DNA from 2 places in the Paenibacillus sp. ISL-20 genome. Region 2 is predicted to be linked to the other one. Evidence: a T-box and tRNA genes for the amino acid it is inferred to sense, from the RefSeq annotation. Region 2 holds a T-box; the other holds one or more tRNA genes.
The links. The T-box of region 2 lies ahead of J7E85_RS16415 (arginine--tRNA ligase). A T-box ahead of a tRNA ligase gene usually reads a tRNA of that ligase, here a tRNA-Arg.
Positions count from the first base shown of each region.

Region 1: it encodes a tRNA-Arg, which carries the amino acid that the T-box ahead of J7E85_RS16415 (arginine--tRNA ligase) is inferred to sense. The anticodon was not compared.

Region 1 is NZ_JAGGRD010000011.1:58,197-62,045, forward strand. Features, by position in the region: gene J7E85_RS08025 (hypothetical protein) at 1-320, opposite strand, end outside; gene clpP (ATP-dependent Clp endopeptidase proteolytic subunit ClpP) at 1,273-1,869, opposite strand; tRNA gene J7E85_RS08035 (tRNA-Arg) at 2,031-2,105, opposite strand; gene J7E85_RS08040 (sugar-binding transcriptional regulator) at 2,482-3,525, shown strand; gene gap (type I glyceraldehyde-3-phosphate dehydrogenase) at 3,625-3,849, shown strand, end outside.
Region 2 is NZ_JAGGRD010000026.1:2,046-5,894, forward strand. Features, by position in the region: gene J7E85_RS16405 (EamA family transporter) at 1-252, shown strand, start outside; gene J7E85_RS16410 (class I SAM-dependent methyltransferase) at 396-1,160, shown strand; T-box leader at 1,220-1,442, shown strand; gene J7E85_RS16415 (arginine--tRNA ligase) at 1,501-3,363, shown strand; gene J7E85_RS16420 (hypothetical protein) at 3,456-3,849, opposite strand, start outside.

The sequences.
Region 1 (3,849 bases), on a different contig from region 2:
GCTAAAGAATAAGAATTAGACCTCCCATGCTCTGAAATAGTAATCGTTACTTTTGTCGATGTAGTATTATTAACATTAAATCTATAATAACTCCATCCTGCGGGTTGATTCCAACTTCTTTCATATGTACCACCGCTCTGTGAAATTCCTTTATCACTAATAACTAAATTTTCTTTAAATAGTTCAATATTGTCATTAGAAGTAATTGATTCACTAGAAACAGTAGTAGGGGTGGAATAATCGCTGGCAAAAACACTAGTTGCACTTATACTTAATGCTGCTCCTAAAAGTAATACAGATAACGCCTTTTTATGCCTCATAAATTGAACCTCCTAGTTTTTGTTAACTATCCCTGAAATAGTTTTACATTCCCATTATAATACATATAATTAAAAAATACATATAATTAAAAAATAAAACATTTTTATAATCATAAGGATCCACGAAAGCGAAATCACGGGTGAGCGCTGAAAATGGCCAGTATATCTTTTAATCTTTCATATGCTGTATTTAAATCTTTTTCATAATCTGCACCAAGAACGCAGACCTCCCGTCCCGTCCCCTACGGGGAAGCACAAAGGGCGCTGCCCTTGTGCAATCCCGCCCTCGGCGGTGCCAGCCCTCCGAACGCAAGGTTCGAAGGGGCTTTCTGACGGTCGGCGTTGTATTCTCCTTTCCTGCGATCAAGGGATTTTTGTGTTTATCGAGAGGCTTACCTCCGATTACGAATATGTGATCCTTAGGAATTGCTCTTCTAGGCATACTCATATTAACATAGTCCTCTCGATGATAACTTGTAAAGCTTGTACACCATGCGCACTGTTCCCTGTTGATGCGTGGTCCGGGGCAAGCAAGCCTGCGGTAAAAGGCCATAAGTCGCCCTATGCGAATGTCGGATGCCACCCTGTTTATGGAAGCAGTGAGGATGGCGACATTAGGCCTTACGCAATCCGATTGCACGTGCAAAGGAATCCTGCACGGATTTTCCCCCTCCCCTCAAGTTAAGGCAGGCCTTTTAGGAGGGGAGTGCCCTTACCGTCTTTAGCGTTGGCTGAATTCCTCGAGAAGATGAGAGTATCCTTGGAGGAGCAACGCGTTCGCCTTTGAAATCGGGAAACCTCCATATCCCATTCATTCCAGTTTCCCGATTTCAACAGCGACCGGAGGGGATACTCTCATCAGCCCCAGCTCGAAGCTTTCATGAATTTCCCCTTCAGAGGATAGAAAAGGGCAGGCACCGGATAATGGCGCCTGCCCTTTACTTCATTTCTTTTATAAGCCTTGCGGCGGTGTATTCTCTAATACTTGATCGATCAGGCCATATTCTTTGGCTTCGTCAGCCGTCATGAAGTAGTCACGATCGGTATCCTTCTCGATGCGCTCCAGCGGTTGGCCAGTGCGATCGGACAGGATGCGGTTCAGCTTGTCGCGCATTTTGAGAATGCGGCGAGCACGGATCTCAATATCCGTAGCTTGACCTTGTGCGCCGCCGAGCGGCTGGTGAATCATAATCTCGCTGTTAGGCAGACCGTAACGTTTGCCTTTAGCGCCTGCGTTGAGCAGGAATGCACCCATAGAAGCAGCCATGCCGACACAGATTGTCGAAACATCCGGCTTGATGAACTGCATCGTATCGAATATCGCCATACCTGCGGTAATGGAACCGCCAGGACTGTTGATGTAAAGATGAATATCCTTCTCAGGATCCTCAGCCGACAAGAACAGCATTTGGGCAATGATGGAATTGGCGACCACGTCATTTACGTCGGAGCCGAGGAAGATAATGCGGTCTTTCAGCAATCTGGAATAGATGTCGTACGCCCGCTCACCGCGGTTGCTTTGTTCAACGACCATAGGTATAAAACTCACGTGGAAAACCTCCTCTTAAGTACCTCATATAAATACTGTTACCGTATTACCCACATGATAAACAATTTAAATCAAAAAGTCAAAGATAGTCAAACTATTGGGCAAAAAAAAGAGCCGTCATGGGCACTTTAGGGTAATCAGTATAGAGAATAAAGATAAAATGGCGCGCCCGCGAGGAATCGAACCTCGATCTCAGGCTCCGGAGGCCTACGTCATATCCATTGGACCACGGGCGCATAAGAGAAACGTCTATCGACGTACATTCAAAGAAGACAGACTGCGTTTAGCAGTAGTTTTTCTTGCGATATCAGGAAGCTGACTCCGCGAAGTTTATACTTTCTGATATCTAAAAAAATTAGCAACGAAGTTGATTATACCGCATCTATTTCAAAAATACAATAGCAGACAAAACTTTGTTCCTATTATATAGACAAGCCTGGAGTTGGTCATAATGTATAAGAATGCTTGGGGTAGAGAAATATACTTTCGGACACTTGCAACCGGCATGATTATTGGTTAGAATAAGGGTGGGACTTAAAAAGTTCCGCTGGGACATTTTACGACCAGTCAGAGGAGAGCCGAGACGAGACGAAGTTTGCAGGAGTGGAATGCATGCGTAACCTATTAGAAATACAAGAGCAGCTTCTGCCGGATCTGATGGACACTCTTAAGCGAAGGTATTCCATCCTTCATCAGATCAAGCTGTCCGGAATTGTTGGCCGAAGAACACTGGCTTCATCACTCTCGATGACCGAGCGTGTCCTCAGAGCAGAGACTGATCTTCTGAAAGCGCAAGGGCTAATCGAGATTGAAACGCTTGGCATGCGGATCAGCAGCTCAGGGATATGCTTGCTGGAGGAACTCGAACCGGTTATGAATGAGTTATTCGGACTGGTTGAACTGGAAGAGAAGATTCGTCAGGCTTATGGGCTTCGTAAAGTGGTCATTATTCCCGGTGACAGTGAGTTATCTCCGGAAGTCAAACGTGAGCTTGGCCGTGCCGGAGCAAGAACGCTGCTAAGCTTTGTACAGGATGGAGATACGATCGCCGTAACAGGCGGCTCTACGCTCGCCGAAGTAGCAGAGCAGATGTCCTCATTACCTGGTGGCGAACCGCTGACGAGCACTTGGTTTGTGCCTGCCCGGGGGGGTCTCGGGGAGAGTGTCGAGATTCAAGCGAACACCATTGCCTCCAAGATGGCAAAGCGTGTGGGGGCTGAGTACCGATTACTTCATGTACCGGATCTGCTAAGCGAAGATGCCTACCAGTCTTTGGTGCAGGATCAGCATATCCAGGAAATTGTGGATGTGATCAGGCGCTGCCGAGTCATTATTCACGGCATCGGAGATGCCATGGAAATGGCCAGAAGGCGGAAGCTGGATGAAAACTCTATTCAGAACTTGCAGGCAGATGGCGCGATTGCGGAATCCTTTGGCTACTACTTTAGTGAAGATGGCGAAGTTGTCCACAAAATGCTTACCCTTGGGCTGCGGCTTGAGGATATTATGCAGACAGAGACGATCATCGGCATTGCTGGAGGGCAAGGCAAGGGCAAGGCGATTCACGCGGTGCTAAGATTCGGACATGAGGATATTCTCGTTACCGATGAAGCAGCTGCACTGGAAGTCGAGAAGGAGATTGACGCCGGTATTTGAATCCACGGGCGTACAACTGATTTTTCATTATTGTTGTCTTGATTGGCTTAACGGCCAATCTTGAATATATAAATTTTACAAATATGGAGGGAACTACTCATGGTTAAAGTAGGTATTAACGGTTTTGGACGTATTGGACGTAACGTGTTCCGCGCTGCGCTGAACAACAGCGAAGTTGAAATCGTGGCAATCAACGATTTGACGGACGTAAAAACGCTGGCACACCTTTTGAAATATGACACAACTCACGGAAGACTTAATGCAACAGTTGAAGCTAAAGAAGGCGCACTCGTTGTAAACGGCCGTGAAGTGAAAGTATTCGCT
Region 2 (3,849 bases):
GGTGACATTCTGGTTCAGAAGAAAGCATTAAGCTTCATTGTGCTCAGCGGCATTGCGGGGGCATTGTCCTGGCTGTTTTATTTTCTCGCGCTCAAATACGGCAAAGTATCGCAGGTCGGACCTATCGATAAATTAAGCGTTGTCATCGCGGTCATTCTAGCCTTTGTCTTTCTTGGAGAAAAGATATCCTGGATTAACGCAGCAGGCGTTGCACTCATTGCCGTTGGGGCTCTTCTTGTTGCCGTTAAATAATGTTCTACATAAAACCGCTGCTCAGCGGCTTTTTGTGTGCTCATTTATTGTCAAAACCTATCAATGTTATCGTATTAATATATTTCTAATTATAAGCTAACCATGTCACAATGAGGATAATTCATGGGTGAAGGAGTGTTGTTATGTCAGAGCAAGTATGGAAAGCTTACGATTATGATCGGCAGTTATCGTTTGTCTCGGCTTATGGAAAAGGAGTCGTAGAGCTTCTTGCGCCTCAACCCGGAGAACGGATTCTTGATCTCGGCTGCGGAACCGGTGATTTGGCTTATGAAATATCCGCTTCGGGTGCATTTGTAACCGGCATGGATGATTCGGCCGAGATGATGGAGCGCGCCAAAAGCAAATATCCTGAACTGACGTTTATGACCGGAGACGGAGAGAACTTCGAAACCGAAACGCCGTATGATGCCGTCTTCTCGAATGCCGCCCTGCACTGGATGAAGGATGCTGCTGGTGTGGTACGCTCCGTCTATGGCGCACTCAAGCCCGGTGGTCGATTCGTCGCGGAGTTTGGAGGCAAGGGGAATATCGTTGGAATTTACCAAGCCTTGAAAACGGTCTTCGCCGATCATTATGGAATTGATGCCGACACCCGAAATCCGTGGTATTTTCCAAGTCTTGGCCAGTATGCCACCTTGCTTGAATCCCAAGGGTTCCGGGTGCATATCGCCCATCACTTCGACCGGCCCACGAAGCTGCCTGAAGGCAAGGACGGCGTGAAATATTGGCTGCTGCATTTTGGCGATCGTTTCTTCGCTGGATTCTCGGCTGAAGAGAAGAACGAAGCCATTGCCCGCATCAGCCGAGCCGCCCAAGCGAAACTCTGGCATGAGGATGCGTTTTACGGAGATTATAGGCGCCTGCGTGTTTTTGCAGAAAAGGTTTAGAAATTTTAGGGTTGATTTTCTAAATAGAATAGTTAATAATATGAAAAAACTTGAACACGTGATTTTCGTTGATTGGGAGAGTAACTGCACTTGACTTTAGTCCAAGCGAGCCGGGAGGGTGGAAACCGGTACAAAGTCGGCCGTGAAGCGGACCCAGGAGATGGTCTTCCGAAGTGAAATACTGTAGGAAGCCCCGGCTTACACCGTTATCGTATAAAGGTGGTTAAACCCTTCGGTTTAACAACAAGAGTGGTACCGCGAGCACAAGTCCTCGTCTCTTTAGGAGATGAGGGCTTTTTTGATTTTTCTGACGTGTTTTTTTCAAAAAGGGGGATTTAATTTGTTAAGTCATTTGATTACTTCAAGCCTTCAACAAGCTGTAAACCAGGTGTGTGAAGCTTTGGGCTCCAAACTGCCGGATTCCACTCCAATCCGGATTGAGCAGCCTGCCAGCATGGAGCATGGGGATTATGCCACCAATATTGCGATGCAGCTTGCGAAGCTGCTTCGTAAGGCTCCGATGCACATTGCTGAGCTAATTCAAGCCGAGCTTGAGCAGGACACGTCGTACAAACAGCTGGTCTATTCCACGGAGATTGTTGCTCCAGGCTTTATGAATCTGCGTATCGATTGGGAATATTGGGCCGGGCATCACTTTGAACTGCCTCCGGCAACTAACGAGAAGATTGTCATTGAGCACACTTCCATTAATCCGAACAAATCCGCCCATATCGGCCATCTTAGAAACTCCTGTATCGGAGATACGCTGGTCAGGCTGATGAGGAAGCTTGGTTACGAGGTAGAGGTTCATAATTATATCGACGACCTTGGCAATCAGCTGGCAGATACGGTGGTCGGGATGCTCCACACGCCGCTATCGAAGGAACATGCCCGGTTCGGCGATTACTGCTGGGACGTGTACTCAAGTACCAATAAAGCCTATGAAAGGGAGCCTGGGCTGGTTCAGCATCGGACTGAGGTTCTGCACGCACTGGAAGAGGGCAACCAGAATTTATCCTGGATCGGACTGCTCGTTGCCGAGAGAATCGTCAAAGAGCATCTTGAAGAAATGAAGCAGTTCGGCATTGACTATGATCTGCTTGTGTGGGAGAGCAGCATTGTCAGAGAGGGATTTTGGTCGTCCGCTTTCGAGCTGTTGAAGAATACGCCGCTCTTCCATCAGGAAACCGAGGGTAAACTTGCAGGCTGCTGGGTGCTCAAGCAAACAGGAACGGAAGCCGTGGACGATCCGGAGTCAGACCACAGTATGGATAAAGTGCTCGTGCGCTCCAATGGCATTCTGACTTACACGGCTAAAGACATCGCCTACCACTTGTGGAAATACGGTGTGCTCTCCAATGATTTTGTATACAAAAAATTCACAGATGAGGTGTGGACGACGAGTACCCATGGCGAGCAGCTCTCTTTCGGCAAAGCAGACATGGTCATCAACGTCATTGATTACAGGCAGCAGTACCCGCAAGCGATGGTGAGGCAGGCACTAGAAAGCTTGGGATTCCATAAAGAGGCCAACAAGCTCCGTCATGTCAGCTACGGCGTTGTTTCGTTAAGCCCTTCTGCGGCTGCGGACCTCGGAATCGATACTTCTGACGGGAAAGCGTCCTATGCGATGTCCGGACGTCAGGGAATCGGAATTAAAATCACCGAGCTTATCCACCAAGTAGCCAAGGTCATCGAAGATACCCGTTCCGATAAAAACGGTTTGTCCAGTCATACGATCGCAGCCGCCTCCATCCGTTACTACCTGCTTCGCTTTGCACTGCAAACCGAGGTGGTGTTCGATCTGAAGCAGGCCACTGAAATATCAGGAAATACGGGGGTATACCTGCTCTACTCCTACGCGCGTGCACTCAGCGTGCTCAATAAAGCTCAAGAAGCCGGTGTTACGCCGTCTGTGCCTGCCAGGTTCCCTGCTATGGAAAAAGCGGAGCATGCTTTGCTTCGCCATATCAGCACCTGGCATGATACCCTATACGTCGCCGGACGGGATCTATCCCCAAGCGCCATCTGCAACTTTACTTATGAGCTGTGCTCCTTGTTCAACAATTTTTATTCGGCATGCCCTATTCTAAAATCGGCGGATGAAGTGCTCCCGTTCCGTGTATGGCTCACTGCCTTGTTCAAGAACACCCTTGGCGAAGCGCTGGAGGTGCTGGGACTGCCCACGCCAAGCCGGATGTAAATCTCCCTCTGAAAGAGATTAACGAATCATGCTGTATTAAAAAAAGCCACCGTACTATTCTTGTTGAATAAGTACGGTGGCTATCATATATATTATTGCAATCCTCTGACGGTCAGTCTGACCTGGATATCATCTGCAGCTGGCTCTTCCTGCAGGGTCCAATTGACAGCCAACGCTTCCTTCAAGCGTGCGACCTGCTCCTCCTGGAGCTTCAGCCCTTCAATAATGCCTTCGCCTACACTAAAATCGGATTCCGAGCTGATGCGGAAGGCTTCCTCCAGCCAAATCTTCAACCCGTTGCGGGTGTTAAATGTAATTTTGTATCCCTCGCTAACGGCCTTCTCCAAATCTTCCCCATGCTCTCCGGCATAAGAGAACAATTCCTCATAGTGAAAATGACCATTGTTCGCTACTTGAAATCTTTCTACCTCACCCGAGCGCACAGCCTCCAGCAGTTCGGAGGAAGTCAGCCCCGATTTTCTGGCA